Regions from separate parts of the Priestia sp. P1_B12_1 genome, predicted to be linked through region 2. Evidence: a T-box and tRNA genes for the amino acid it is inferred to sense, from the RefSeq annotation. Region 2 holds a T-box; the other holds one or more tRNA genes.
What was found. The T-box of region 2 lies ahead of serS (serine--tRNA ligase). A T-box ahead of a tRNA ligase gene usually reads a tRNA of that ligase, here a tRNA-Ser.
Positions count from the first base shown of each region.

Region 1 (17,846 bases), on a different contig from region 2:
CTTATTTACGAAAGCGAGGGATTAAGCATGGAGAATGAAGAACAAAGGCGTAGAAAAGATGTATATGAAGCTGATTTCATGGAAGAAACTGCAGCTGAAGTGGGCGTTCCTTACCGAGTAGGAGAGCCTCATGCAGAGCGTGAAGTTATAGATATTGATCGCAATCGCAATCATGAAGTCGCTGGACGAGGAGAAGGAACGGGATACGGTCGTTTCGCACTCGTGCTTTCGATTCTTTCACTATTCTTTTTACCAATTATTCTTGGTGCCGCTGGGATTATTCTAGGGTTTATCGCACGCAGAAAAGGAGCACTTACGCTAGGAGCATGGGCAATAGGGATCGGAGTTGTATCGATTATTGTCGGTACGTTTATATTACCGTTCTTTTCATAAAAAAAGCGAGGCGCATATGCGCCTCGCTTTTTTTAGTTATGATTTAGCTGCAGCTTTTTCAGCTTCTTGCTTTGCGTGATATTCAGCAGCAATTTTATCAATTTCTTTTTTTAGTTCCTCAACCATTGTTTCTTCAGGAACTTTGCGTACGATTTCGCCTTTGCGGAATAGTAGACCTTCACCGCGTGCTCCTGCAATCCCGATATCAGCTTCACGAGCTTCACCAGGACCGTTTACAGCGCAGCCAAGTACCGCTACTTTAATCGGTGCTTTTACAGTTGAAATATACTCTTCAACTTCATTAGCAATGCTAATTAAATCAATTTCAATACGTCCGCAAGTTGGGCAAGAAATAAGAGTTGCCGCATTGGAAGCTAAACCGAATGATTTTAGCAATTCGCGCGCAACCTTTACTTCTTCTACAGGATCCGCACTTAAAGAAATACGTAATGTATTTCCGATTCCTTTAGATAAAATAGCGCCAAGACCTGCTGCACTTTTTACAGTTCCTGCAAATAATGTACCCGATTCTGTAATTCCTAAGTGAAGAGGGTAGTCAAATGCTTGAGCAGCTTTTTCATAAGCTTCAATTGCCAAGTTAACATCCGATGCTTTCATTGAAACGATGATGTCATGGAAATCAAGGTCTTCTAAAATTTTAATGTGATGAAGTGCACTTTCTACCATGCCATCTGCTGTCGGATAGCCGTATTTATCTAAAATACGTTTTTCAAGTGAACCAGCGTTAACTCCAATACGAATTGGAATATTTTTAGCTTTTGCAGCATTTACAACAGCTTCCACTTTTTCACGGCGACCGATATTACCAGGGTTGATACGGATTTTATCCGCTCCGCCTTCAATAGCTTTTAATGCTAAGCGATAGTCAAAATGAATATCCACAACTAATGGAATGTTAATGCGTTTTTTAATTTCAGGGATTGCATCTGCTGCGCGCTCGTCTGGACAAGCAACACGAACAACTTGGCATCCTGCTTCTTCTAAACGTTTAATTTCTGCAACCGTTGCTTCAACATCATGTGTCTTAGTGGTTGTCATACTTTGAATAACTAACTCGTTGCTGCCTCCGATTGTTAAATCTCCAACTTTAACCGGGCGTGTTTTTGTACGATGTATAATTTCACTCACGTGATAATCTCTCCTTCAAAATGAAATCAAGAATTTGAATTCATTAATAGAATAACTCTTTATGAACAAAATAACTAGTAGAAAGTACTACCTTAGCTATTTTAACAATGACTATCCCATCTTGACAAGAAGAATGCTGTCATTACTTGTAAATAGGGAACTTATACGTTTTTCCAATTTGAATATCCTCAGGCGCTGTACCGTTATTTAACTTTTTGAAGTCTGTAATCATTTGGTTCATAGAAACCGGTATCGATTTTTTTGTAAGCTCCTCAATGACGGATAAAACTGTATCGCCTGGCTTAATTTTTATTTTTGTATAGGTGGAAGAAGAGCTGGCGGCTTTTGTTTCTGCAGGCTGCGCTTTGCTGACTTGAACTGCTTCAGTAGCAGTGGGAATGGTCCCGTATTTAATGTCGTAGTGACAAATATATCCGATAAAAGCGAAAGCGGCTAATGCACATAGCTTTTTCATTATGCTCCTCCTTCATTCTTTTGCTTATGTGTAAAGCCTATGCTTGTCTTACTTAAATATGATTGGAGAACGAAAATTGAAAGGAAAATTAATGATTGTTTCATTAGGCTTATTGCCTTTAATCATGGTGCTGGGAAATTCCATGCTCATTCCTCTGCTGCCAAGCATTCAAAAGTCACTTCACTTAAGCGGAGTTCAAACCAGTTTGATACTGAGTGCATTTTCGATTCCAGCCGCATTGTGTATTCCTGCTGTAGGAATTTTATCAGACCGGTATGGGCGTAAAAAGTTAATCATATATTCACTCGTCATGATGATAATAGGCAGTGTCATCGCTGCTGGTAGTGCTTTATTCTCTTCTGGAAGCTTTGCTGTGTTGATGGCAGGCAGAGTCATTCAAGGGATTGGAGCTGCAGGTACTACAACGTTGGCAATGGCATTAACTGGAGATGTATTTACAGGGGAAAAAAGAGCAAAAGTCCTCGGGATTTTAGAAGTGTATAATGGAGTTGGAAAAGTGGTTGCGCCGATAATTGGAGCATCGGCAGCACTCGTCGTATGGTATGCCGCATTTTTTGTCTATCCTTTAGCTGCAGGTGCTGCTTTAGTAGGTATAGTGATGTATGTGAGAGAAGGGAAAACAGGCTCGGATTTAGTATCTGTTCAAGAATATTTAAAGAGAGCCATTGGGATTGTCTATGATAAAAGAAAATCGCTTTTTCCTTTATTCTTTGTGGGGGGATTGGGGTTATTTTTATTATTTGGCATTTTATATTACTTATCTTTTCTAATAGAGGAAACGTATCATATAGACGGTTTTTTTAAAGGAACCGCTTTTTTATTTCCTCTTGGTGCGATGACGCTCGTTTCTTATTGGACGGGTCAACGCATCAAAACAGATGTAGAGCTCATGAAAAAATTAATGATAGTAGGGATAACTCTTTTATTCCTGATGTTTGGAGTATTAACGATTATTTATACGCTTCCTGTGCTGATGTTTTGTTTGACAGTCGCCTTTGGCGGCTTAGGATTTGTTCTTCCGTGTATTAATATGATGATTACTTCAGCGGCTTCAGACGAAGAAAGAGGGTTTATTGTATCCATTTATGGAACGGTGAGATTTTTAGGAGTAGCGTTGGGACCTGTTGTTTTTGAAGTGTGGATGCACACTGAAAGGCTGATGTTTGTTTATAGCTTTATTCTGCTTACAGCAGGAGGTTTGTGGGTTTTGTATCAGTTGAAAATTCTTCCTTGTGCAATGGGAAGAAGAAAAGTTGTACCGAAATAAAGAGGCTGAGACTTAACTACATCACTCCAATCACCAGCTAGAAGCAGCCGCATACATGAAACCTGCGTTCACCATATCAATAAAAAAATCCAAAAGAGGTGGATTCTCTATCAAGAATCTAGATTCCTCGTTTGGATGTTCCTTCAACTAAGATACGTTTGTCCCAGCATCTTTATTAGTTTTTACTTTTTTTCTTATAGGAACCCTTGTGACGAGCAACAAGTAAATGAAGAATGTTCCTATCCAGTAAAGAGAGCTATGTAGTGCTAGAGACAAAGAAAAAGCTTCAAAAAGCGTATACAGCAGCGTGAAGGCTACTGTACTATAAGCGCTCAGTGCCCATAGCTGCTTGAAAGGAAGCTGCTTTTTAGTAATGAGTCCAATCAGTTTCCCAAGATAAGCAAGGCAGGTAATAGAAAGGAAGTTTAGTCCAGATGTTAATACGTACAGTAAAAGCATAGCGATAGGGACAAGTATGTATAAAGAAAATTTTTGTTCGTGCAGCAAGTTTAGCAGTTCATTTTTATCTTTATGATGCCAGTTTAGCAACTCATATGAATACGTTTGTGTTTGTGAATTAGTCGTGATGTAAATTCCATCCTTTAAAAAACCAATGGCATGAGCAGGGGAATGAAACCGTTCAATAGACTGTGAGGGGTTTAAGATAAAAGCGGTACCATTTACTTTTTTTGTGAAAGGTTGACTTGACGTAAGCTGTGAGTTTGAAATAGAAAAAGAAGAAACAGATTTCGGAAGATCTGTAGTAGCGATATGATAGCCATTTACAATCGTCAAAGTCATAAAGAAAAATGTAGGCAGCAAAGAAATAAATGTTAAAAACAGCACAAAGCCAATTGTTTTATTCGTATGCTCAAAGCGAAGCGACCTTATTTTTTTGAAGGAAGTAAAACTCCATGCCATCTTTTTCAGCATGCTCATTGTAAAGCCTCCTCTTATTGAAGATTCTGGTTATATCTTATTTTATAGCGAAAATTTAAGGTTTACAATAGATTTTAGAAACCGTTACCAATTACAATGATGCGGTGGAGCGTTTTGTCACAAGCACATCTTATGCGTATATGTACAGGTTTCCCTGTCATTGTTTTTGGGGGATATTACGGGCAGCTTGAGGACCGTGCTGTTAATATTGCAGAGGTACACTCAAAAATCGTATTCGAAAGTAAAATAAAGGAAGGACTCGTCGTGCAAGGTCTTTCTTTATGGGAGTGGTTATTGTATGATAAATAGTAATAATAAAAAGGATAGGTGCGGGCATGGCTATTTTATGTTGGGCATTAATTATCATTAGCTTTGTTGTATCGTTTGTTGGGTTGGTTTATCCCATCATCCCAAGCGTGCTATTTGTAGCTCTGGGATTTGTTATATACGGTTTATTTTATGATTTTAGCTCCTATAGCTGGTTATTTTGGGTGATACAAGGATTGTTAGTTGTCGCACTTTTTTTAGCAGACTATATAGCTAATATTATTGGTGTGAAAAAATTCGGAGGCACTAAAGCAGGTGTTTGGGGAAGTACAGTTGGGCTGCTTGTGGGTCCGTTTGTCATTCCGGGATTTGGAATTATTTTAGGGCCATTTATCGGAGCGATTGTAGGAGAACTGATTGTTCATCGGACCACAATTAGCAACGCAGTAAAAATTGGAGTAGGTTCGGTTATTGGCTTTTTTAGTGGCGCTATTTCAAAAGGATTTATTCAACTGCTGATGATTGCCTATTTTTTATACGCTGTTTTAAAATAATATATTGACTTTAGGCTAGAAACATGTTAAATTTTTAATGTCGCTAGTAAATGTTATATTGTTCCACAGTAGCTCAGTGGTAGAGCTATCGGCTGTTAACCGATCGGTCGTAGGTTCGAGTCCTACCTGTGGAGCCATGGCGGTGTAGCTCAGCTGGCTAGAGCGTACGGTTCATACCCGTGAGGTCGGGGGTTCGATCCCCTCCGCCGCTATTTTCCAATTTGCGTTTGTGACATACATAATTCATATTGTTCCACAGTAGCTCAGTGGTAGAGCTATCGGCTGTTAACCGATCGGTCGTAGGTTCGAGTCCTACCTGTGGAGCCATGTGGACCCTTAGCTCAGCTGGTTAGAGCAGACGGCTCATAACCGTCCGGTCGCAGGTTCGAGTCCTGCAGGGTCCACCATTTATAGGGTTGGAGGAATACCCAAGTCCGGCTGAAGGGATCGGTCTTGAAAACCGACAGGGGTGTTAAAGCCCGCGGGGGTTCGAATCCCTCTTCCTCCGCCATACTATTGTCTATTCAAAGCTTCTTTTGAGAAAAAGAAGCTTTTTTTATGTTTAAAAGAATAGCGAATGGGAATTAGGTAAATATAAATCATGGATTAGGAACTTTTTATTTGAAACAGTAGGGTAAATTTGCTAATCTAAACGTATATGGTGCTTTTGCGCCAAAATGCTTACATATTTTGAAGGAGGAATTATTCATGGCTTACAAATTACCAGAACTACCTTATGCATACGATGCACTGGAACCACATATCGACAAAGAAACAATGAATATTCACCACACAAAACATCACAACACATATGTTACAAATCTAAACGCTGCTGTTGAAGGCAAAGCGGATTTAGAAAGCAAAAGTATTGAAGAGTTAATTTCAAACTTAGATGCTATTCCTGAAGATATCCGTACAGCAGTACGCAATAACGGTGGCGGTCATGCGAACCACTCATTATTTTGGACAATCCTTTGCCCTAACGGCGGCGGTGCTCCAACTGGTGAATTAGCAGACGCTATCGCTAGCAAATTCGGCAGCTTTGATCAATTCAAAGAAGAATTTGCAAATGCAGCTAAAACTCGCTTCGGTTCTGGCTGGGCTTGGTTAGTTGTAAACAACGGCGAATTAGAAGTAACAAGCACACCAAACCAAGATAGCCCATTAATGGAAGGCAAAACGCCAATTCTTGGTCTAGACGTTTGGGAGCACGCTTACTACCTAAATTACCAAAACCGCCGTCCAGATTACATTTCAGCATTCTTTAATGTTGTAAAATGGGACGAAGTTGCTAAACGTTACGACGCTGCAAAATAAGCTGAAGACGTATTTAAGAGCCAGTAAAGTAATTATTACCTTTACTGGCTTTTTTGTTTTCCAATTCTTTTACATATCTCCTTTTCTTTTTCACACACTAGGTGTAGAAGAGAAAAGGAGTTTTTTGATATGCCTTTATTAAAAAAAGTAGTTGGAGATGTAGAAGTTAGTAAAGATTTACTTTTGCTTTTAATTATAGGCGGTCTTTATGCCTTGGCTATTTCAATTTCCAATTCGTTTGTTAACATTTATCTGTGGAAACAATCAGGCGAATTTTCGGATCTCGCTATTTATAATTTAGCGGTAGTGGTGCTTCAGCCGCTTACGTTTATTTTAGCAGGTAAATGGGCCAAACGAATTGACCGGGTTGTGGTTTTAAGATTAGGTGTATCTTTTTTAGCTGTTTTTTATATCGCTGTATTAATCAGTGGAGCTAACGCAGCCCAGTATTTAGTATTGCTTGGTGGACTTCTGGGTATAGGATACGGCTTTTATTGGCTAGCTTTTAATGTGCTAACTTTTGAAATTACAGAACCTGATACAAGAGACTTTTTTAACGGATTTTTAGGGATCTTAAACTCTTTTGCAGGGATGATTGGTCCTTTAGGAGCGGGCTTTGTTATTTCCGCTTTGTATGAATCACTTGGGTATAAAATTGTGTTTGGTGTATCGCTGCTATTGTTTATCGGTGCCGTTGTGCTTAGTTTTTTTATTACAAGACGCGCAGCGGAAGGAGTATACAAATTTAAAGAAGTATGGGCTGAACGAAAAGTCAATAAAGACTGGAATCGAATATTGCAGGCTCATTTCTTTCAAGGGTTGCGTGAAGGTACGTTCATTTTTGTTGTATCCGTCATGGTATTTATTACGACGGGAAGTGAACTAGCTTTAGGAACATATGGACTGGTGAATTCAGCAGTTGCGTTTGTAGGATACTATGTTGCCTCAAGGTTTATTAAGCAAAAAAATCGCCTTCGATTTATCTTCGCAGGGGGCCTCCTTCTCTATGGAGCAGTCTTTTTGCTTATCTTTAACTTATCGTATCCAAAGTTAATTATATATGCTGTTTGTATTGCCATTGCTTATCCTATTTTGTTGGTTCCATTCATTTCTCTAACGTACGATGTGATTGGGCGAGCAAAAGACGTTGTTTCAAAAAGAATTGAATACATTGTTGTCAGAGAAGTATTTCTGAATATTGGACGCGTCGCTTCCATATCTTTATTTTTAATAGCTGTACTATTTTTTGATGAAGCAAAAAGTATTCCCATTTTATTAGCTATTGTTGGAGCAGGGCATACGATCATTTATTTTTGTGTGAGACATATCTCACAGCCTCTGCACAAAAAAGAAACGACTGTTACTCCTCCGGTATTAAATGAAGGAGACGGAGAGTCTCCAGCTTAGAGTATTGTGAGTTCCTTCATTTGTACTATGGAAAATGCTTCGCTTTTCTTTTAGAATAAATACGTTGTGTAAATAGGCACCTGCCAGGTGTCTATTTATTTGCTAAATAGCTGATTTTATGGTGTTATGGTATATATGTTTTATAAAGTGTAGGTGTTGGTATGAAAAAGAAAAAAAGAAGAAAAAGTCACGTGCCTTTTCGTGTGAACTTACTTTTCTTGACCGTATTTGCCCTATTTTCCGTATTAATTTTGCGGTTGGGACTTGTTCAAATTGTATACGGTGAGAATTACGAACGAGAAGTCGAAAAAACACAGGACGTTACGGTCAGTACGCCTGTTCCTCGAGGGAAAATGTACGATCGTTATAACCGCGTAATTGTAGATAATACCTCTTTAAATACAATTACATATACTCGTTTTCAAGGAAATACAGCTGAAGAAAGGCTGCGCATCGCTAAAAAGTTAGCCACTATGATCGATGTTCCTTACACCACAAATGTGATTGATATTCCGGAAAATAAAAAGAATAAAGATGCTAAAAATGTGGTAAAAATTACAGAACGCGATATGAAGGATTATTGGATTATGCTTCACCCTAAAGAAGCGGAACAGAAAATTACGCAAGCTGATCGCAAAAAAGTTCAAGATGGTGAAATGACTGATGACGAACTGTATCAACGTCAGTTAGACCGCATCTCTAAAAAAGATTTAGAAAGTCTAAAGAGTGATTTAGAAGTTCTCGCTATTAAGCGCCAAATGGAGGCAGGTTACTCTAACACCCCGCAAATTGTTAAGAGCGGTGTGACAAATGAAGAGTATGCCGTTGTAAGTGAGCACTTAGATGAACTTCCAGGTGTTGATACAACAACGTATTGGGATCGCTCATACCCAGAAAACAGTACTCTTCGCACTTTGCTTGGAAATGTATCATCTGCCAACGAAGGACTGCCTAAAGATAAAGTACAGTATTACTTGTCAAGAGGCTATAGCCGAAATGACCAAGTTGGGACGAGCTATTTAGAGAAGCAATACGAAGCTCAGCTCAGCGGTCAAAAAGAAAAAGTCCAATATGTAACAGATAAAAAAGGAAATCTCCTTGATACAATTCAAGTGTCTAAAGGTGAACGCGGCAGTGATTTGGTTTTAACTATTGATATGGAGCTTCAAAAAGCGGTAGAAAAACAAATTACCGACCAGCTTTTAGCCAAAAAGCAAATGAAAGGAACGCAATTTTTAGACCGTGCTTTTGTTATTATGATGGATCCTCACACAGGAGAAATTTTAACAATGGCAGGTAAAAAATACACCATTGATAAGAAGACTGGAGCGCCTAAAATAGAAGATTTTGCATTAGGAAATATTTCAACATCTTATACAATGGGCTCTGTTGTAAAAGGAGCAACGGTTTTAGCCGGCTTAGATTCAGGAGCTATTAAGCCAAACACAGTGTTCGTTGATGAACCGTTAAAAATTAAAGGAACACCGGTTAAAAAATCAGCTGAGGCTGAAGGGCTAGGACCCTTAACGTATTCATCTGCGTTAAAATATTCATCCAACGTATTTATGTTTAAAACGGTAATGGCTATGGCTGGGTTACAGTATCATAAAAACATGACTTTACCGATTAAACCTGATACATTCAGCGAACTGCGTTCTTACTACAGTCAGTTCGGCTTAGGCGTATCAACAGGCATAAACCTTGATAACGAATCAACAGGTGTCCAAGGCGGAAGCGATGTTCCAGGTACGGCGCTTGATTTAGGAATTGGTCAGTATGATACGTACACGCCGCTGCAGCTTGTTCAATATACTTCTGCAATAGCTAATGGAGGGTATCGCATTAAGCCGCAGCTAGTAAAAGAAATCCGAAAACCAACGATTAAAACCGATGAAATTGGCGGTACGCAGCATTCATTTGAACCTGATGTGTTAAATCGTATCACGATGAAAGAAGAATACATTAAAGATGTTCAAAGTGGCTTTAAGCGCGTTACTCAAGAACAAGGCGGTACAGGGTATGCAGCTTTCCATACAGCGAACTATAATCCTGCTGGTAAATCAGGAACGGCACAAGCCTATGAGAAAAACCCAAGCGGAGGGGATCCGATTAAAGTTAATAATTCAAACTTTGTGGCCTTTGCTCCGGCGAATGATCCTGAAATTGCAGTAGCTGTAGTGGTACCATCGGCATTTGTGCCAAGTGCACCAAATACCATTACAAAAGAGCTTGCTCGTTCTGCGCTGGATACGTATTTTGATTTAAAGAAAAAAGGTGAACAAGAAGTAAAAGACCAAGAAGAGAATCAACAGGCTGTCATTGCAAACGACGCCAATTAAAGAGGCTGGAATAAAAGCATATTAGTTAAAGTAAGATCCGAACGAAGTTGATTAAGAATCAGCTTCGTTCGGATTTTTTTATTGGTAGAGTGAACGTAGATTTCGTGTAGGTAGGCCCTTTTAGCGATTGATTGGAGGGCAAGGTGAAGACTTCTGCAGGGAAAGCGAAGCGACGAGGAGGCTCACCGGCTGTCCGTGAAACGAAAATCAACAGCGGTATCGGAAGTAATTCATACTGGCTTATTAATCCAATCCACCCACCTTTAGATTGAATTAATTTAGTTATGTCTCTACCTCTTCTTTTTTTGTTAAAAATCTTTACATATATGGTTTTTTATTGAATTTAAGGGTCGTAAGAACTAGTTTTTTACCTAAAAAACACGCAGATAGACCTTCGTTTACAAAAGCTTTACATTGAGTTAAAACACAATTAATAGTCGGCTATTATTCTGTAAGTGTAAGGGTTAATAGAAATGATCAAAATAAGGGGAAGCGTTTCGGCTTCTCGTATTTATTTACACTGATAGTAAACAATAGATATTAAATAGACATAGAGAGACTTTTATTGTGCTCAAAACGGTTAAAGACGATGAAGGAGGATTATCCAATGGCAATAACAATGGAATTGACTAACAAAGAAAAAGTAGATACTCCGCAAACAAAAGAAATTGTATATAAAACAAAAGGTTTGAATTTATGGTATGGCAACACACATGCCTTAAAAAATATTGATTTAGACATTCATGCTAACGAAGTTACCGCGATCATCGGTCCATCAGGCTGCGGAAAATCAACATATATTAAAACGTTAAATCGTATGGTAGAAATGACTCCAATTGTCCGTACATCAGGTGAAATTGAGTATAGAGGGAAAAATATTTTTGATAAATCGTACCACGTGGAAGAGCTGCGCACGCAAGTAGGAATGGTTTTCCAAAAGCCAAATCCGTTCCCAAAATCTATTTATGATAATATTGCCTACGGCCCAAGAATTCATGGCGTTCGCAATAAGAAAAAACTAGATGAAATTGTTGAAAAAAGTTTACGAGGAGCAGCTATTTGGGACGAAGTTAAAGATCGTTTGAATCAAAATGCGAATGGGTTGTCAGGTGGACAACAGCAGCGTATCTGTATTGCGCGCTGCTTGGCTATTGAACCCGACGTTATTTTAATGGATGAGCCTACTTCTGCACTCGATCCAATTTCAACATTAAAAGTAGAAGAGTTAGTACAAGAATTAAAGAAAGACTTCAGCATTATTATTGTTACACATAATATGCAGCAAGCGGCACGTATTTCAGATAAAACAGCATTTTTCTTAAATGGAGAAGTGGTAGAGTACGCAGAAACAGATAAAATCTTCTCAATGCCATCTGATAAACGCACAGAAGATTATATTACAGGTCGTTTCGGTTAAGACATACAAGGAGATGGGATGAGTGGTTGTACGCGAAAAGTTTCATGGTGATTTAAAGATATTACGTGAAAAATTATTAGAAATAGGGCGTTTAACGCATGAGGCGCTATCAAAATCAATTGAAGCGTTGCAAACAAGCAATGTTGAGCTGGCGCTAGAAATTATCGACGGCGATTCATACGTAGATGACTTAGAAGAAGAAATTAATGACCTAGCTATCTTACTGATTGCAAAGCAGCAGCCCGTGGCTATCGATTTAAGACGTATCATTGTGGCAATTAAAATTGCTTCGGATGTTGAGCGTATGGCAGATTTTGCGGTTAACGTAGCAAAATCAGCTATACGAATTGGAAACGAAGAATTAATTAAGCCGTTAGAACATGTAAAGAAAATGCACGATATTTCGATTGAAATGTTGAGCCTTTCGTTAAAAGCTTATCACGAGGAAGATCTTGTGCTGGCTAAAAAAGTAGCGGAAATGGACGATCAAGTGGATGAGCTTTACGGAATAACAATCAAAGAACTTTTAAGTCTTGCTAAAGAAAAGCAGGAGGCTATGAACCAAATTACGCAGCTTTTATTTGTAGCCCGCTATTTAGAGCGTATGGCTGATCATACCACTAACGTAGCAGAAAGCGTATTTTACCTTGTAAAAGGCAAACGCTACGACTTAAACGAATAGTAGAAAAACCTCTTCTAATAAGCGAAGAGGTTTTTTTGTTAGTAAATTATAATTACTACGTTAACCTGAATTTTTAACACAAATCGACAAATTGCGTTTATTGTGGCAACTTTTTCTGAATGGTAAGATGTTAATAAGTTTATACGGCATTTATATGTAGAAAAAACATTCTAAGAAACGAAGTGATAAAACAGTGGCTGCTAATCTTATTCAAAACTTAAATGTGTGTATAGCTACTCAGCTTGACTCATCTCGTATTTATGTTCATTGGTCGTTTTCTGAGCATATTCGAGAGATGGTAGAAAGTATGTTTTCGACACGATGGGAAGAATTGAATCTAGCTATGTGTACGTATGATATAACAGGTCTTCATTTTAACGGGCATGAATCAAACCGCTATTATATGAAAGGCCTTACTCCTAAGCAAGACTTCATGTTTATGAACAGCTTGGAAAGTGAGCGCACGTATGTAATAGATATTGGCATTCAAGATAAAGAAGGAAGTTTTTTTTCCCTTCTTCGTTCGAATCCGGTTTATTTGATGAAAGAACAACATGAACAAGTGAATGTAACTTCGTTGAGCTGGATGTACGAACCTGTAAAAGTTCACCAGGGTGTTCAAAATGAATTTAGCACATATTCCTTATATTCAAATGACTTGGAGCAGGTGAAAAAGCAATATGAATAGTGATGACTGTATTCTTTTAACTTATATGCATTATCCCTTGCTACATGTATTTCAAGCAGAGAGCGAGTATCCGCTGTTTGAACAAGTAACGAACGAGTTCATCCCTTTTTTAGATCAAATTGAGTCTAAGAAATTGATAGGTGCAACAGCTGTGATGTCTTGTGTATTTTTGAACGCATTAAACGACGAGGCGTTTAACACTCGTTACGCGCGGTATTTACACCAGTTTTCAAGCCGGCAGCATCAGAGAGCACTCACTTTTTTAAAAAAGTGGAAAGGGAGCTTGTTCTCAGCCTGCAAATATTTCTTTCAACATGACATGATGGAATGTATTCCTACTACCGTAACGAACGCGTTCGTTTCCATCCTTAAAACCGAACAAACATTAAATCTCCAAATTACAGAAGCAATACGTGTTTTTCAACAGTTTTTTGAAAAAAAGCCCGTCGGTTTTTTTATACAGCAAGGAGAATATACTCATCAAGTAGATATGCTCCTAAAATCTCATGAAATACGCTATACCTTTGTGAAGTCATCAACAGATGAACTAAAAAAGTCGCCTGCTGGCATTATCTTGTTTCCATATCCTAAGCAAGGAAAACAAATTGAGGAAGGAACCATGAATAAAGCGAGCGCTGTTTTGGATTTGAAAGCTAAGGACACGCTTGGCTTTCAGCGAATGCAAGCAGCAAGGGGTACATTTCAATATCCTTTAGACTACGCGAGGGATATACAGTTTCACCAAAACGAAACTCTTGCACTCTACGGTGCAACAAAAAGCGCCGAATTTGTCAGTCAGAACAATCAATTGTTTATTTCAACTGTACAGAAGTCAGAGGCAATGCTAGATGTTATCGATTCTAAACATCCTAGCGTGGTGAATGCTATCTACCGACAGTGGCTTCTTTTAAGCAGCAGCGATTGGCTTTATAACTTTGAAAAAGTCAGAGATGAATACGAAAGGCAAGTAAAACTATTTGATTTTCTTTGTCACGAAAAGAATCCAAGGATGGATAGCGAAAACAGTTTTCTTTCAGTCAGTTCTTTTTTATACCCTACAAAAGAGATAGAGCCGGCAGCTTTATCAGTAAATCAATATAAAGGCGGTCTCTCCATTTTAATGCTTGCATGGGAATTCCCTCCTCTAGTTATCGGAGGACTTGCACGACATGTATTTGATTTATCCAGAGCGTTAGCAAAGGCGGGCCATCACGTTAGTGTATTAACAACATATGTAGAGGGGCTGCCGGAATATGAGCGGTTATACGGTGTTCATGTTTACCGAGTTAAAAGCCTGCAGCCTCATCATCCGGATTTTTTGACATGGGTAAACAGTTTGAACGTGGCTATGGCTCTTAGAGGACTGCAATTAGGCTACAAGCTGTCTTTTGACGTTATTCATGCTCATGACTGGCTTGTTGCCTCCGCTGCAAAATGTTTAGCGGATAAAACGGATAGACCGCTAATTACGACCATTCATGCGACAGAACATGGGCGCAATAATGGTATTCATAATGACATGCAGCAGAAAATTCACTTGCAAGAAGAGGAGCTGATTCGACAATCAAGCTCAATTATTGTCTGCAGTGACTATATGAAGAAAGAATTAATCACTTTATTTCACGTAGAACAAGATAAAATTGCTATATTTCCAAATGGAATTGACAAGCAGCTGGTAGTCGACGCAGTAAATGAGCGGTTAAAAGAAAGTTTACAAAAGAAATATAATTTTAGAAAGGCCCCTATTATTTTTTCAATTGGACGAATTGTATATGAAAAAGGATTTCAGCTATTTATTGAAGCAGCGGAACTATTTAAGAAAAAACAAATAGATGTTCAATTCGTTGTGGCGGGAAAAGGACCTTTACTTCATGAGTTTCGAACACAGGTAAGTGAAAAGCAATTGGACAAATACGTGTATTTTATTGGATACATTACCGATAACGAACGAAATCAGCTTCTTCAAGCTTGCAAAATGGTTGTTTTTCCAAGTCTATATGAACCTTTTGGAATTGTGGCTTTAGAGGGGATGGTAGCCAAGAAGCCAACTATCGTTGCCGATACAGGAGGTCTAAGCGATATTGTTTCACATTTCGACACGGGCCTGACGTTTGCCCGAGGAGATACGCTCGAATTAATTAACTGTATTGAATTTTTGTTAAAAAATGAAAAAACGGCTGCGAAAATCAGCGAAAATGGGTATAGAAAAGCAACAACTATGTTTAGCTGGGAAAAAATCGCTATTGATACAAGTAAGCTGTTTCAACATCACATTTGCCAGGATAAAAAAAGGAGGGAGGCAAAAAATTGAAAGCCATTATACTTGCTGGCGGTAAAGGAACAAGACTGCAGCCCTTGACCTATACGATTCCAAAGCCTATGCTGCCGCTTTACGATAAACCTGTGATGGAATATAGCATTGAGCTGCTTAAGAAACATGGAATTACAGAGATTGGGATTACGCTGCAGTATAGGCATGAACAAATTATTGAATACTTTGGGGATGGCTCTCAGTGGGGAGTGACGCTTACTTATTTTATCGAAAAAGAGCCTCTTGGAACGGCGGGCGGAATTAAGCGAGCAGAGGCCTTTATTGAGGAAGACTGTATTATTATTAGTGGAGATGCCTTAACAGAAATTAATCTTCAAGACGTTATTCATTTTCATTATGAACAAAAAAGCGAAATGACCATTGTTACAAAAGAAGTAAACGACGTGCGGGGTTATGGAGTGGTGACGATAGATGAAGGGCATCGAGTCACCGAGTTTGTAGAGAAACCGACCTACGAACAGGCCAATAGCCGATTGATTAATACGGGAGTGTATGTGATCAAAAAATCCGTTTTTAATTACGTGAATTCTTATGGTCCTACAGATTTTAGCTTTGACATTATCCCGCTTCTTTTGGAATATAATCATACTGTGTGCAGTTTTGTAACGGAAGATTATTGGATTGATATTGGGCAAATCCACCATTATCGTCAAGCACACTATGATTTGTGGAGCAAGTGGTTTGGCAATAGACAGGAAAGTATTATCTCAGATGACGCGCTCATAGAAGAAGGGGTGACTGTTTACGATCCGGTTTACGTAGGAGAAAATGTGGTGATTAAAAAAGGTGCTTCAATTGGTCCTTACACGATTATTGGAACCAATAGCATCATAGAAGCACATGCTGCAATCGATAAAACGATTTTGCTTCAAAACGTAACGGTGGGGGCAGAATCGTTTTTATACAACGCTACGATAGGTCCCTATGTAAATGTTCAAGCAATGACTACGTATGTCCAAGATACAGTAGCTGAAAATCAAGTGCTACCCCAACTTTCTGTAAAGCCAGATGTTTCTATCTTCAAAAACGGTCGCTTGTATGTACATTCATCTGTTGATCGAGAAAGACTATACAATGCGTTATTACTTGTATGCAAACATCAAGGGTCGTTCTGTCTAGCAAGCGATGATGAAGGAGAAGCCACTCAGCTTCGCAAAGAATGCTTTTCTTTTTTACGAAGTAATCATTCAGCTGTGTATGATATTAAAAAAGAAGCTCTTCCGGTATTTCGATATTACATGATGACTTCACAAGCGAGCATTGGTATTTATATTGGTGTGGATAGCAAAAACAGCAGCCTGTTTTTAGAAATATATGATGATAAAGGGCAATTAGTTAATCAGCTTATTGAAAAAAAGATTGAGCGGATGTACCTTCAAGCTAAAAAAGCAAGCGTAACGACTTCTGTTTCATTTAAAGAAACAAGCATAGGAAATATCAGGAGAGAATATTGTGATGCTTTAGTAAAATCAATTAATCAGCATGCTTTATTAGAAGACAATATGCGGATTGGCGTGATCTGTTCGCCGTTTATACAGGAAGTTGTCGAATTATTATGTAAGCGTCTTCGTGTCCACGTTTTATTTTTAAACAAATGGGAGAAAACAGAAGAACCGAAACGAATAATTAAACGAAATAAGCTGTCTTTTTGTATTCAGATTAAAGAAGATGGAGAAACATTTGCTCTATATGATGAAAAAGGCTGCAGCGTAAATGACTCAGAAATTATGTCGCTTTATATTTATAGCGTATACATGACAAAAAAAGTAGCATTCGTTCCTATTCCTATACACTATTCATCCACACTAGAAACATTTGCTCAATCTCTCAATCAATCATTTATGAGGACAAAAGCAAAAAAACGTGATTTGCTTAGTCTTTTAGGGCCTGTTCAATTTCAGTTGGATGCCATGTACGCTTTATGCCAGCTGATCGAATTAATTATGGTGCAACAGCGGAAAATTTCTGAAATGATTCAATATGTCCCGCACGCTTATATGAACTGGCGGTATATTTCATGTCCGCTAGAAATTCAAGAACAAGTGATGAAGAAACTATTAGAAGAAGCAATCGGTAAACAAGTGTATGTCATTGATGGCTTGAAAATTTATCATGATCCTCATGAATGGACGCTTATTTTGCCCGATGGTCACTTGCCTGTATTAAATATTTATTCCGAGGCGTTAAACACTCAGACTGCCAAGAAGCTGTCGGCATATTTTGTAGAAAAAATACAAGAGTATCAAAGAGTGTAAATAATGGATTTTATTTAAAAGAAAGGAAGTGCGCCTCTCGTAAAAAGAGTTCCGTTTATTTCAAGAAACTTCATATATAAGGTGCAGCAGAGAAGGAACTCAGGGCTCTAAGAGGAAAGAAAAAGTGAAGAAATGAAATTAAATGACTTTCTTCAAAAAAACAGACTGGCATTTCCTTTCGAAAAATGATATTATATTAAAGTCTGATTTATGTTTATAATGTTTGGAGGGAAAATAGATGCGCGTAAACGTTACATTAGCTTGCACTGAAACTGGTGACCGTAATTACATTACAACTAAAAACAAGCGTAATAACCCAGATCGTCTTGAGTTAAAAAAATACA
Region 1 covers NZ_JBFTZR010000001.1:704,769-722,614, reverse strand. Annotated here, with positions in the region: gene AC1D0Y_RS03790 (G protein-coupled receptor family protein) at 28-393, shown strand; gene ispG (flavodoxin-dependent (E)-4-hydroxy-3-methylbut-2-enyl-diphosphate synthase) at 430-1,533, opposite strand; gene AC1D0Y_RS03780 (hypothetical protein) at 1,685-2,017, opposite strand; gene AC1D0Y_RS03775 (MFS transporter) at 2,094-3,305, shown strand; gene AC1D0Y_RS03770 (DUF1189 domain-containing protein) at 3,453-4,244, opposite strand; gene AC1D0Y_RS03765 (hypothetical protein) at 4,359-4,553, shown strand; gene AC1D0Y_RS03760 (DUF456 domain-containing protein) at 4,580-5,065, shown strand; tRNA gene AC1D0Y_RS03755 (tRNA-Asn) at 5,128-5,202, shown strand; tRNA gene AC1D0Y_RS03750 (tRNA-Met) at 5,204-5,277, shown strand; tRNA gene AC1D0Y_RS03745 (tRNA-Asn) at 5,318-5,392, shown strand; tRNA gene AC1D0Y_RS03740 (tRNA-Ile) at 5,396-5,472, shown strand; tRNA gene AC1D0Y_RS03735 (tRNA-Ser) at 5,484-5,576, shown strand; gene sodA (superoxide dismutase SodA) at 5,774-6,382, shown strand; gene AC1D0Y_RS03725 (MFS transporter) at 6,512-7,789, shown strand; gene AC1D0Y_RS03720 (peptidoglycan D,D-transpeptidase FtsI family protein) at 7,951-10,128, shown strand; gene AC1D0Y_RS03715 (hypothetical protein) at 10,272-10,400, shown strand; gene pstB (phosphate ABC transporter ATP-binding protein PstB) at 10,748-11,545, shown strand; gene phoU (phosphate signaling complex protein PhoU) at 11,568-12,227, shown strand; gene AC1D0Y_RS03700 (DUF4912 domain-containing protein) at 12,421-12,915, shown strand; gene AC1D0Y_RS03695 (glycosyltransferase) at 12,908-15,226, shown strand; gene AC1D0Y_RS03690 (sugar phosphate nucleotidyltransferase) at 15,223-17,502, shown strand; gene rpmG (50S ribosomal protein L33) at 17,741-17,846, shown strand, end outside.
Region 1: it encodes a tRNA-Ser, which carries the amino acid that the T-box ahead of serS (serine--tRNA ligase) is inferred to sense. The anticodon was not compared.

Region 2 (13,890 bases):
TTTTAAAAAAGAGTAGAGCCTTTCGTGATTCATATGATAACACCGTGTAACTTGTTCAGGAATAGACAAAGAAGTAGCTGGAAGCAATCCAATAGTTGTTAAATGGGAAAATGACCTAGTACCCAAATTTAAAAATAATGTATCTAATTCTGGTACGCACGACAACAGGTAATTCATTGTATATTTACTACCTTCTAGTTGTTTCACATGAAACAATTCTTCTCCTACTTGTGAAAACAAACCGCTTTTTTGGATCTTAACTTCATCATCTAAAAAATCATAACTTTGTTTTTTTCTTTTTCGTGTTGATACTCCATGTGCTAACACCGCCGTATTCTCTGGATATACGGGATTTTGTGTTAACAAACAGGCTTTTAACAGCTGTGACATTCCATAAAATAATAAAACTGGTTGAACTGATACAGGAGATTGTGCCGCAACTTGATAATAATTTTTACTGTGTTCCAAATAATAAATAAAGGGGTAACTGTTTTTAAAGCTATGTTGCTCTGCATCGCTATAATTCAATTTTTGATAGCGCTTTTTTAAAAAGTCTTGTACAAAAGGAACGGAGAAAAATAAATTGTAGGACGTCCAAACATCATTAAATTTATGCAACTAAATCACCTTTTCTTTTTATTAGAATTATCTGATATCTAGTGAAGTTATTGACAGGTACATATCTGCTTGTTAATCTACTAATAATATTCTGTCGTTTAAAGGAGGATTCTATAATGTGGGAAAGCAAATTTTCTAAAGAAGGCTTAACATTTGATGACGTTTTACTGGTGCCAGCAAAATCTGAGGTATTACCTAAAGACGTTGATATGAGTGTTGAACTAACAAAAACATTAAAATTAAAGGTGCCGTTCATCAGTGCAGGAATGGATACAGTTACAGAAGCTGAAATGGCTATTGCGATGGCTAGACAAGGTGGTTTAGGTATCATTCACAAAAACATGTCGATTGAACAGCAAGCAGAACAAGTTGATAAAGTAAAACGTTCTGAAAGTGGTGTTATCACGGATCCTTTCTTTTTAACTCCTGAAAACCAAGTATTTGCTGCTGAACATTTAATGGGCAAATATCGTATCTCAGGTGTGCCGATTGTCAACAACGAAGAAGAACAAAAACTAGTTGGAATCCTTACAAATCGCGACTTGCGTTTTATCCAAGATTATTCAATGCAAATTGCTGATGTAATGACAAAAGAAGAATTGGTTACTGCTCCAGTAGGAACGACTTTAGAAGAAGCAGAGAAAATTCTACAGCAATACAAAATTGAAAAGTTACCTCTTGTAGATGACAATGGCGTATTAAAAGGCCTTATCACAATTAAAGACATTGAAAAAGTAATTGAGTTTCCAAATGCAGCTAAAGATCAACAAGGTCGATTATTAGTTGGAGCAGCTGTTGGCGTAACAGCTGATTCAAACGTTCGTATCGAAAAATTAGTACAAGCTGGCGTTGATGTTATCGTTATTGATACAGCGCATGGACATTCACAAGGCGTTTTAGATACGGTAAGCAGCATTCGCGAGGCATATCCAGAGTTAAATATTATTGCTGGTAATGTAGCAACTGCTGAAGGTACAAAAGCATTAATTGAAGCAGGAGCAAACGTAGTAAAAGTAGGAATTGGACCTGGTTCAATTTGTACAACTCGTGTTGTAGCTGGTGTAGGCGTTCCACAAATTACAGCAGTATATGATTGTGCAACTGAAGCTCGTAAGCACGGTGTAGCTATTATCGCAGATGGCGGTATTAAATACTCTGGAGATATTGTAAAAGCACTTGCAGCTGGTGGACATACAGTAATGCTAGGAAGCCTTCTAGCAGGAACGACAGAAAGTCCTGGAGAAACAGAAATCTACCAAGGTAGACGCTTTAAAGTGTACCGTGGAATGGGTTCTGTAGGAGCTATGGAAAAAGGAAGTAAAGATCGATACTTCCAAGAAGATAATAAAAAATTAGTTCCAGAAGGTATCGAAGGACGTTTGCCTTACAAAGGACCTGTAGCAGATACTTTATATCAAATGATCGGCGGTTTACGCGCAGGAATGGGTTACTGTGGTTCAGCTAACTTAGAAGCGTTACGTGAACAGGCACAATTCATTCGTATGACTGGAGCAGGTTTAAGAGAAAGCCACCCACATGATGTACAAATCACAAAAGAATCTCCTAACTATTCTATGAGATAATCATGAATGTTTAAAAAACACGTTTCCCTATTAGGGAAACGTGTTTTTTATGTCATGGATCATGAATGTAACAGTACTTCTTTATCTATTTTTTTAAATTTTAGTATGATAAAATTACATTTATGTGAGTTTACGTTTGGAGGGTATAGAGTGAGAAACGCAGTACAGAAACAATTAATTTGTGTCATTGCTGTTATGTTAATGGCCAGCGTATTTTTTGTCTCTACACAAGCATCAGCTGCTCCTAAAACAGATGATATTGGCGTTGAAGCAGATGCAGCGATCTTAGTAGAGGCAAGTACGGGGAAAGTATTATACGGGAAAAATACGGATGCTTTATTAGGTATTGCAAGCATGACAAAAATGATGACAGAATACCTAGTATTAGAATCCATAAAAGATAAGAAATTATCTTGGGATCAACGTGTGCCAGTTAGTAAATATGCAGCTAAAATTTCTCAAGATTATGGATTATCGAATGTACCGTTAATTGAAAACCAAAAATACACGGTGAAAGAATTATATGATGCCATGGCTATTTATTCAGCTAATGGAGCTGCAATCGCTTTAGCTGAAGCTGTCAGTGGTTCTGAAGAAAACTTTATTAAGTTAATGAACGAAACGGCAAAAAGATTAAATATGGGTGAATCAAAATTTGTCAATTCCACAGGTCTTTCTAATTCTCTGTTAAAAGGAATGTATCCAAAAGGAACGAAGGAAGAAGATGAGAACCTTCTATCGGCTCGGGCAGTTGCTACCCTTGCTTATCACTTAATTCATGATTATCCAGAATCTTTGGAAGTAGCTAAAACTCCTTCTAAGATGTTTAGACAAGGGCAACAAGGCGAAACAAAAATGAACAATTGGAACAAGATGCTCCCAGGTTTTTCAGCTGCCTACAGCGGCGTAGACGGTTTAAAAACTGGCCATACAGATTTTGCAGGTCAATGTTTCACTGGGACTGCAGAGCGTAACGGGGTAAGATACATAACAGTTGTAATGAATGCTAAGGAAAACGGCAAGTCTACGGAAGCTGCTCGTTTTTCCCAAACAAAAAAGATATTGGATTATGCTTTTAGTCATTTTCAGTTAAAAGAAGTAGTGCCTGCTAACGGCGAGATTAAAGGGCATGAAACAATTAATGTTGCTAAAGGAAAATCAAAAGAAGCTTCCGTTTCTCCAAAGAATTCGGTAAAGATTATTACCGAAAAAGGTCAAAAAGATCATACTAAAATCAACTTTAAGTTAAACGATAAAGTTATGAACGATCAAAAAGTTGTTGCTCCTATTAAAAAAGGAGAAACAGTTGCTTATGTCAGTGCAACAAACAGCAATCTTAAAGATTTAGGCTATGTAGGAGGTCAAACTACAGATAGCATGACGCCGGTTGTGACAAACGAATCTTTTGAAAAAGCTGGATGGTTCTCTCTCGCTATCCGCAGTATTGGCAACTTCTTCAGCGATATTTGGATGAATGCTGCAAATACAGTGAATAACTGGTTTTAATGATAACTCAAGAGAAAGAAGAGATACTACAAGAGAGTATCTCTTCTTTTTATTTTTAGATTTGTTTGTATATAATCTATAAATTAGATAGGAATTTTCCGAAAAATGCGGTAAAATAGACACTAAGTTTTGAATTTTGTATATACACTAAAAATTATTGTGAAACACTTGATACAGGAGGAAGACAAACATGAATAACATTACAGGTACTGATCGTGTAAAACGAGGAATGGCGGAAATGCAAAAAGGTGGCGTTATCATGGACGTTATCAATGCAGAGCAAGCAAAAATTGCAGAAGCAGCAGGCGCTGTTGCTGTTATGGCATTAGAGCGTGTTCCAGCTGATATCCGTGCAGCAGGCGGCGTGTCTCGTATGGCAGACCCAACAATTGTTGAAGAAGTGATGAATGCTGTGTCCATTCCAGTTATGGCAAAAGCTCGTATTGGCCATATTGTTGAAGCACGCGTGCTAGAAGCGATGGGTGTAGACTACATCGATGAAAGTGAAGTGTTGACTCCAGCTGATGAGGAGTTTCATTTAAATAAAAATACATTTACGGTTCCATTTGTGTGCGGTTGCCGTGATCTTGGCGAAGCATCTCGTCGTATTGCTGAAGGAGCTGCAATGCTTCGTACAAAGGGAGAACCAGGGACAGGAAACATTGTGGAAGCAGTGCGTCATATGCGTCAAGTAAATGCTCAAGTACGTAAAGTTGTGGGCATGGACGAAGATGAGTTAATGACAGAAGCTAAACTATTAGGTGCACCTTATGAGTTATTACTGCAAATTAAACGTGAAGGTCGTTTACCGGTTGTAAACTTTGCAGCAGGCGGCGTAGCAACACCAGCAGACGCAGCGTTAATGATGCAGCTTGGAGCAGACGGTGTGTTCGTTGGATCAGGAATCTTTAAATCGGACAACCCTGAAAAATTTGCGCGAGCAATCGTGGAAGCAACAACACATTATCAAGACTATGAACTGATTGCAAACTTATCAAAAGGGTTAGGAAGTGCAATGAAAGGGATTGAAATTTCATCATTATTACCAGAAAACCGCATGCAAGAGCGTGGATGGTAATTTAAAGGGAGTTTTGACAAAATGGTAAAAGTAGGCGTGTTAGGATTACAAGGTGCCTTTCGCGAGCATGCACAAGCATTAGAAGCAGCAGGCGCTGAAGCCATTATCATAAAAAAAGTTGAACAGCTAAACGAAATAGATGGTTTAATCCTACCGGGCGGCGAAAGCACAGCGATGCGTCGTCTGATTGACAAATATGACTTTATGGAACCTCTTCGCCAGTTTGCACAAGCAGGTAAACCGGTATTTGGTACGTGTGCGGGTTTAATTTTACTCGCAGGACAAGTCGTTGACCGTGAAGAGCCCCATTTAGGTGTTATGGATATTATGGTAGCTCGAAATTCGTTTGGGCGTCAACGGGATAGCTTTGAAGCTGCCCTAAATATTAAAGATATCGGTGAAGATTTTATAGGCGTATTTATCCGTGCTCCGCATATTGTAGAAGTAGGAGAAAACGTTGAAGTCTTAGCCATGCATAACGACCGAATCGTTGCGGCAAGACAAGGTCAATTCTTGGGATGTTCGTTTCATCCAGAATTAACAGATGATGCTCGCATGGCGCAGTATTTTGTAGCAATGGTTGAAGAAGCTTCAAAAAAACCTGTATAAATGAATTGCATCTTGTACAGACTTGTAGTACATTATGATTAATAAAAATGATATTGGTATAAAGCGTTGATAGGAAATAGTAATAAGATTTTTGATTTCAAGAGAGTCGATGGCTGGTGTGAATCGATAATCAATTCTTATGAATCCGTCCTGGAGCAAGCTGTCGAAAAAGTAGTAGGCAGTTTCGGTTCATCCGTTATCTGGTTTAAGAGGAAGGCTTATTTTAGCTTTCAATTAGGGTGGCAACGCGGGTAAACTCTCGTCCCTTTCATGGGGATGAGAGTTTTTATTTTGCCCTTTTATACTAAAGGAGGTACTAAGTATGTTAGATTTAAAATTTTTACGTGCTAATTTTAATGAAGTAAAAGAAAAGCTCAAGTTTCGTGGCGAGGACTTAACGGACTTAGGTCGCTTTGAAGAGTTAGATGTAAAACGCCGTGAGCTAATTGCTCAAACAGAAGAGTTAAAAAGCAAGCGAAATGAAGTATCACAGCAAATTGCACAATTGAAGCGTGAAAAACAAGATGCTGATCACTTAATCGTTGAAATGCGTGAAGTAGGAGACCGCGTAAAGCAATTGGATGAAGAGCTTCGCAGCGTTGAAGAAGAATTAGAACGATTGCTGCTTTCAATTCCTAACGTTCCACATGAAAGTACGCCTGTAGGTGAAACTGAAGATGATAATGTAGAAGTTCGTAAATGGGGAGAAATTAAACAATTTGATTTTGAACCAAAACCGCATTGGGATTTAGGAACAGATTTAAATATTTTAGATTTTGAAAGAGCTTCGAAAGTAACGGGAAGCCGCTTTGTATTTTATAAAGGGCTAGGTGCAAGATTAGAACGCGCCCTTATTAACTTTATGATGGATTTACATATGGATGAGCATGGTTATGAAGAAATCCTTCCTCCATATATGGTAAATCGTACAAGCATGACGGGAACAGGGCAACTTCCTAAATTTGAAGAAGATGCCTTCAAGATTAAAGAAGAAGATTATTTCTTAATTCCTACAGCTGAAGTACCAGTTACAAATTTGCATCGTGATGAAATTTTAAGCGGAGATCAGCTTCCAATTGCTTATACAGCGTATAGTGCTTGCTTCCGCTCAGAAGCAGGCTCTGCAGGAAGAGATACACGTGGGCTTATTCGTCAGCATCAGTTTAATAAAGTAGAACTTGTTCGCTTTGTTAAGCCAGAAGATTCTTATGATGAATTAGAAAAATTAACGGGCCATGCTGAAAAGGTTCTTCAACTATTAGGTTTACCTTACCGAGTGCTAAGCATGTGTACAGCTGACTTAGGTTTCACAGCAGCCAAAAAGTATGATATTGAAGTTTGGATTCCAAGTTATGAAACGTATCGTGAAATTTCTTCTTGTTCAAACTTTGAAAGCTTCCAAGCTCGCCGTGCTAATATTCGCTTCCGCCGTGATACAAAAGCAAAACCAGAGCATGTTCATACACTAAACGGTTCTGGCTTAGCAATTGGCCGTACGGTAGCTGCAATTTTAGAAAACTACCAGCAGGAAGATGGATCAATTCAAATTCCAGAAGTGCTGCGTCCTTATATGGGAAATAAAGAATTTATTTCTAAATAAAAAATAGAAGATGTTCATTGAGGATTAATCCTTAATGAACATCTTTTTAAAAAAAATCAATAAAAGAGTTGACTTTATTATTTTTATATGATAAATTAATACTTGTCGATACGGAGGAATACCCAAGTCCGGCTGAAGGGATCGGTCTTGAAAACCGACAGGGGTGTTAAAGCCCGCGGGGGTTCGAATCCCTCTTCCTCCGCCATATTTGACTTATAATGCAATTAACATAGCGCGATAAATTGGAGATTGGAAAACCGTTACTTATAAGTAACGGTTTTTTATTTGTTAAAAATGCCGCTTTAATAGATAAAGCGGCATTTTTTTATAGATGACGACGTTTTAACTTTTCATTATGTTGTAAAAAGCGAGCTACTTTTTCCACAATTGATTCAATTGAATCAGGATCCTTGATAAGGTCGTATTCTCTAATATCTAAACGAAGAATAGGGCAAGCCGTAAAGTTATTAATCCAGTCTTCGTATCGGGCGTGCATCTCTTTCCAATAATCAAGAGGCGTTTGCTGTTCCATTGGTCGCCCTCTTTCTTGAATGCGATCTACAATATCTTCGAAGCTGCCTTCCAAATAAATAAGCAGATCCGGATGAGGGAAATATGGAGTCATAACCATTGCATCGAACAAGCTTGTATATGTTTCATAGTCTACTTTAGACATCGTTCCTTTTTCAAAATGCATCTTAGCGAAGATACCGGTATCTTCGTAAATGGATCTGTCTTGGATGAAGCCGCCGCCATACTCGAAAATTTTCTTTTGTTCTTTAAAGCGTTCAGCTAGAAAATATACCTGTAGGTGAAAGCTCCAACGTTCAAAATCCCCATAAAATTTGTCCAGGTAAGGGTTGGAATCTACTTTTTCAAACGATGTGCGAAATTGGAGAGCATCAGCCAATGATTGAGTCATTGTAGATTTCCCAACTCCAACTGTGCCCGCTATCGTCAACACAGCATCATTAGGAATGTTGTATTTCGATCGTAAGTTTACCATTACATACTCCTTTTTAACATACTCTCTTGAACCTCTGATAAGATTCTATTTAAGTGTTGTTTATTTTGTACAAAATCTATTTCATCACCGTCATAACGTAAAATGGTTACATCAGGGTTATTTTGTTCAAACGCCGTCATAGCCTTTTCATAATCATCACTTAGCCTCGCAAGGTAGTGAGGATCGATGTTTCGTTCAATTTCTCTTCCGCGCATTTTAATACGCTTTAACAAGGTATCTAAACTGGCATTTAAATAAATAATAATGTTCGGAGCTGGCATATCAGCCGTTAAGATGTGGAAGATTTGTACATATTTTTTATACTGTTCATCTTTTAACGTTTGCTCAGCAAAAATCATGTTTTTCATAATATGATAATCTGCTACAACAGGTTTTTTATAAGATAAGAACCCTTTTTGAATATCCTCCAATTGCTTATATCGATTACATAGAAAAAACATTTCGGTTTGAAAACTCCACTCGTTGATATTTTCATAAAATTTCCCGAGAAATGGATTTTCATCTACGATTTCTTTTAAAATTTCGAATTGAAATGCTTGTGCAATCTCTTTAGCTAGAGAGGTTTTTCCGACACCGATGGGTCCTTCTACTGAAATAAAAGGTGTGCCTTGCATTCATTTGCCTCCTTCATGACCACTCGTTCAAAAAAAACAGACAAAAAATATTTTAACATAGAGAAGGAGAATAAGGGGAAAAGAAATTTCTTTCAGTAAGAAGAATAACAAAAAGCCTACTGTTCACAGTAAGCTTTCCCTATTTATGGCTGTGTCACTCTTTTTGTAATTTTGAAGTTGTCTTCAATCAAGAGCCAGTTTTGCGGGAAGTCCAGGCCTAGTTTCCAGTAGGCCATTCCTCTAAGTTTTAATTCTTTGATTAAATTAAACTTGGCCTGAATAGACCTAGCGTCTTCAAACCATACTTCGTGGGTGCGCTGCTGTTCATCTTTATACCGGAAGAAAGGAGCTTGTGCTTTATCGTCGTATTGAATCGCTACTTTATAGCGAGCTGCCAACTCAATAGCTCGTTGAGGACTAATGGCTTTGGCATATTCTCCTCCTGGTTTGTAAGGAAGTGTCCAATCGTAACCGTATAGGTTTTGACCCATGATAATTTTTGAACTAGGTATTTCAGATACTGCATATTCTAAAACATCACGTACGGGACCAATAGGAGAGACGGCCATAGGAGGCCCACCGCTATATCCCCATTCATATGTCATCGGAACAACGAAGTTAGCAATCTCTCCAATGGCTTTATAATCATGTGCTTCATACCATTTGCCTTTTTGATCTCGACTTGTTTTCGGAGCTAAAGCCACAGACATAAGAAGTTGCTCATCTTGAAGCCGCTTTTTTGCTTTCTGTAAAAATGCAATATAGGCTTCTTTATCTGCCGGACGCAAAAATTCGAAGTCAAAATGAATGTCTCTGAAATTTTGTTCTTTCGCTGTTTTTACAATATTATTTAAGAGCGTATCTTGAGCGTCTTTATTATTTAAAATTGCTCGGCCGACTTCGTCACTGAATGCACCATTTTCAATATTAGCCAATACCATTAAGAAAATGACGTCATTTTCTTTAGCAATAGAACCTAAATTGTTAAGTGGAGGTGCCTTTAGAGAACCGTCTTTTTGCACTTCGAAGTTCGCTGGCCCGAGATAAGTAAGGTATTTTGCATTTTGATTAATCATTTTCTCTGTTTGAGGAGTGATTTTTCGATTGCTTGTTTCAACATACCCTAAAAACTCACCGTTTCTTTTGTTTGGAGAAGGGGGAATTAAGATGCGGCGGCCAGGTGTTAAGGGTGCTGTAACTGAAACATTGTTCGCATTGGCAATAGCCTGATAGCTAACGCCTAATTTTCTTCCTATCTTCCATATAGTGTCCCCAGCTTTTACTGTGTAGTAAGTACCGTTGATTGGAATAACCATAGATTGCCCGATGACGAGTTGACTTGGATTAGGTAATTCATTTGCTCTTATAATTTTCCCTGCGTCAATGCGGAACTGTTTTGCAATACTATATATACTGTCACCTGCTTTAACAGTGTAAATTTGCATAATAAAAAGCCTCCATTTCATATGACTTACTTCCATCATATGAGAAGGCTTTTTACTTAATTCATCAACTCGGTATGTTTGCAAATACGAGCATTTAATACATTATGCATCATTCTCAAAGCAAAGGTATTGTCTTCATCTGCGTTTGAAGCAATACAATCTTCAGGCACAATTAAGTTATACTCACGCATATAAGCATCGTTGGCTGAAAAAAGCACGCATATATTTCCCGCAATTCCTGTTAAAATAAGTGTATGCACATCGAGCTGTGATAGCAAAATATTTAAAGCTGTCCCATAAAAGATAGAATGCTTTGGTTTAATTAAGAAGTAATCAGCGTTTTGTGGTGAAATATGATGTAGAATAGGTGAGCTTACCTCATTTGTACAGTGTGTTAAAATGGTTTCTAAGTTTGCTTGCCATAGCTTATAGTGGTCATTCACATAGATAATAGGGATATGTTGAGACGATGCGTACTGTTTTAACTGGGCAATGTTTTGAGCAATGGTTAAAGATTTTTCAGCAAGTATTTTGCCGTTTTTAAATTGGAAATCGTTTAGCATATCAATAATAATTAAAGCAGTTTTAGCATTCTTCACACAAGGTCTCTCCTTTTCCTGATGTACATAGTAAATAGTTTGACTCAGAAAAAATATAATATGTAAGGTTGGATAAAAAGTGTTAGATGATGAAAAGTATATGAGGTTGGCAATTGATGAAGCATTAAAAGCCAAAGATAAATTAGAGGTTCCCATTGGAGCAGTTATTGTTCAAGATGATGAGGTGGTTGCTTCAGCTTATAACTTACGAGAAACAGAACAGCGATCAGTTGCTCATGCGGAACTTTTAGCAATTGATGAAGCATGTAAGAAACTAGGAACATGGAGATTGGAAGACGCTACGTTATATGTCACCTTAGAACCATGTCCGATGTGTGCAGGTGCTATTGTATTATCAAGAGTAAAAAGAGTTGTGTTTGGAGCTTATGATCCTAAAGGTGGCTGCGCAGGAACATTGTTAAACTTATTAGAGTTTGAAAAGTTTAATCATCAAGCAGAAGTAGTAGGAGGTATGCTAGAAGAAGAATGCGGGAGCCTCTTAACTACCTTTTTTCGTGAGTTGCGTCAACGAAAAAAGGCTGGAAAATAGCGCTGAACAAGTAAGTTTTCTATAGCAGTTGCATTTTTGAATGAAAAGACGTATACTTGTAAATGCATCAACTTGATGCCCAAACTATTGGTTTCAACTTTGCCGTGCTAAGCGGGGAGGTAGCGGTGCCCTGTACTCGCAATCCGCTCTAGCGAGGCCGAATTCCTTCTTGAGGTTAGCTCATCTTAGGGCCTGCCTTAAGTAAGTGGTGTTGACGTTTGGGTCCTATGCAATGGGAATCTGTGAACCCTGTCAGGTCCGGAAGGAAGCAGCAGTAAGCAGAACCTCTCATGTGCCATGGGGTCGCCTGAACCGAGCTAACTGCTTAAGTAACGCCTGGGGTGGCTAATCGACGGAAGGTGCACGGCAGTTATATACATAAGTTTAGTCTACTCTGTTGGAGTAGGCTTTTTATTTTATCTCTCACTATTTTGAAAAAAAACCTCATAATACGCTATAATGATAACTAATGAATTATATTAAAAGGAGAGGATGTAGTGGCATATCAGGCTCTGTACCGTGTATACCGTCCTCAAAGCTTTAACGACGTAGTCGGTCAACAACATATTATCAAAACACTTCAAAATGCCCTTGTCCAAGAGAAATTTTCGCATGCGTATTTATTTTCTGGGCCTCGAGGGACAGGAAAGACAACAGCTGCTAAAATTTTAGCGAAAGCCGTTAACTGTGAAAAAGCACCCATTGCTGAACCCTGTAATGAATGTGCAACTTGTCTGGGAATTACTGATGGTTCCATTTCTGATGTAATTGAAATTGATGCAGCTTCTAATAATGGAGTCGATGAAATTCGAGATATCCGTGATAAAGTAAAATATGCACCTAGTGCTGTTCGATACAAAGTGTACATTATTGATGAAGTTCATATGCTTTCAATTGGAGCTTTTAACGCTTTATTAAAAACGTTAGAAGAACCTCCTGCACATGTTATCTTTATTTTAGCTACAACAGAGCCGCATAAAATTCCATTAACGATTATCTCTAGATGTCAGCGCTTTGATTTCAAACGCATTTCGCCAGAAGATATCGTATATCGAATGAAGGAAGTATTAGGTTCTGAAGAGCTAGAAGTAAGCGAGGATGCTCTTTACGAAATTGCGAAAGCTTCAGAAGGCGGCATGCGTGATGCACTTAGTCTTTTAGACCAAGCTATCTCGTATAGTACGGAGAAGGTGAGCTTAGAGGATGTTCTATCCATAACAGGAGCAGTATCACAGGCTTTTATTGTGAAGATCGTCCAAGCTATCTTTAACGAAAACATTGTAGAAGCGCTAGACTCTGTTGAAAGTTTGATCAAAAACGGAAAAGATCCAGCGAGGTTTGTAGAGGACCTCATCTTCTATTATCGTGATGTTCTGCTTTATCAAGCTTCTGAAGAAAATGCATATTTACTTGAAAAAGCAGCGGTTAACGAAGAGTTTAAAGAACTGAGTTCAAAAATGGATAGTGCTTTTATTTATAAAGTCATTGCTGAATTGAACCAAACTCAGCAAGAGATGAAATGGAGCAATCATCCTCGAGTGCTACTTGAAGTAGCTTTAGTAAAATTAGCTCAAAGTTCTACAAATCAAGAGAGTGCTCTTCCATATCAAGACATTTTACAAAAAATGAATCAAATGGAAGCAGAACTGCAGCAGTTAAAAGAAAAAGGCATTCAAGTTGATCATACAGCTCAGGCAGCGCAAACAGAGAAAAAACAGACAAGACAGTCAAGAAGTCAGTATAAAACGCCTGTTGGGAAGGTAAATGAAGTTTTAAAAAATGCCACTCGGCAGAATTTAGAAACGATTAAGCGATCCTGGGCGCAGGTGTTAGACACATTGAAACAACAAAATAAAGCTTCACATGCAGCGTTGTTATCTAACAGTGAACCGGTTGCGTCTTCAGATCAATCATTTATACTTAAATTCAAATATGAAATTCATTGCAAAATGGCTTCTGAAAATAACAACAATGTACGTGATAATTTAGAGAATATCTTATATACTTTAATTGGCAGCAAGCGTGAAATGGTTGCAATTCCAGAAAGTGAATGGGATAAAGTAAGAGAAGAGTTTCTTCAAGGACAGCAAAGCGATGGGTCATCAGGTCAACCACAGGAGGAAGACCCTGTGGTTGCGGAAGCGAAAAAGCTATTTGGAGAAGACTTAATCGAAATTCAAGAGTAAATTTAGGAGGAATGTTCATATGATGAAAGGCATGGGCAATATGCAAAAAATGATGAAACAAATGCAAAAAATGCAAAAAGATATGCAAAAAGCGCAGGAAGAGTTAGCTGAAAAAACTGTTGAAGGTACAGCTGGCGGCGGAATGGTAACAGTTGTAGTTAACGGTCAGAAACAAGTAATTGATGTAAATATTAAAGAGGATGTAGTAGATCCTGAAGATATTGAAATGCTACAAGATTTAGTACTAGCAGCAACAAATGACGCATTAAAACAAATGGACGATTTAACAAATAACACAATGGGTCAATTTACAAAAGGTTTAAATATTCCAGGACTTTAATAAGGTGGTTGCCACGTGCATTATCCAGAACCAATATCCAAGCTTATAGATAGTTTTATGAAGTTACCCGGCATTGGTCCAAAAACAGCTGTTCGCTTAGCGTTCTTTGTTTTATCTATGAAAGAAGATACAGTA
Region 2 covers NZ_JBFTZR010000033.1:660-14,549, forward strand. Annotated here, with positions in the region: gene AC1D0Y_RS28655 (YaaC family protein) at 1-618, opposite strand, end outside; gene guaB (IMP dehydrogenase) at 735-2,201, shown strand; gene AC1D0Y_RS28665 (serine hydrolase) at 2,352-3,707, shown strand; gene pdxS (pyridoxal 5'-phosphate synthase lyase subunit PdxS) at 3,898-4,785, shown strand; gene pdxT (pyridoxal 5'-phosphate synthase glutaminase subunit PdxT) at 4,807-5,394, shown strand; T-box leader at 5,452-5,664, shown strand; gene serS (serine--tRNA ligase) at 5,717-6,994, shown strand; tRNA gene AC1D0Y_RS28685 (tRNA-Ser) at 7,107-7,199, shown strand; gene AC1D0Y_RS28690 (deoxynucleoside kinase) at 7,320-8,000, opposite strand; gene AC1D0Y_RS28695 (deoxynucleoside kinase) at 8,000-8,635, opposite strand; gene AC1D0Y_RS28700 (glycoside hydrolase family 18 protein) at 8,779-10,080, opposite strand; gene AC1D0Y_RS28705 (cysteine hydrolase family protein) at 10,137-10,679, opposite strand; gene tadA (tRNA adenosine(34) deaminase TadA) at 10,759-11,229, shown strand; RNA gene ffs (signal recognition particle sRNA large type) at 11,332-11,596, shown strand; gene dnaX (DNA polymerase III subunit gamma/tau) at 11,727-13,415, shown strand; gene AC1D0Y_RS28725 (YbaB/EbfC family nucleoid-associated protein) at 13,435-13,755, shown strand; gene recR (recombination mediator RecR) at 13,771-13,890, shown strand, end outside.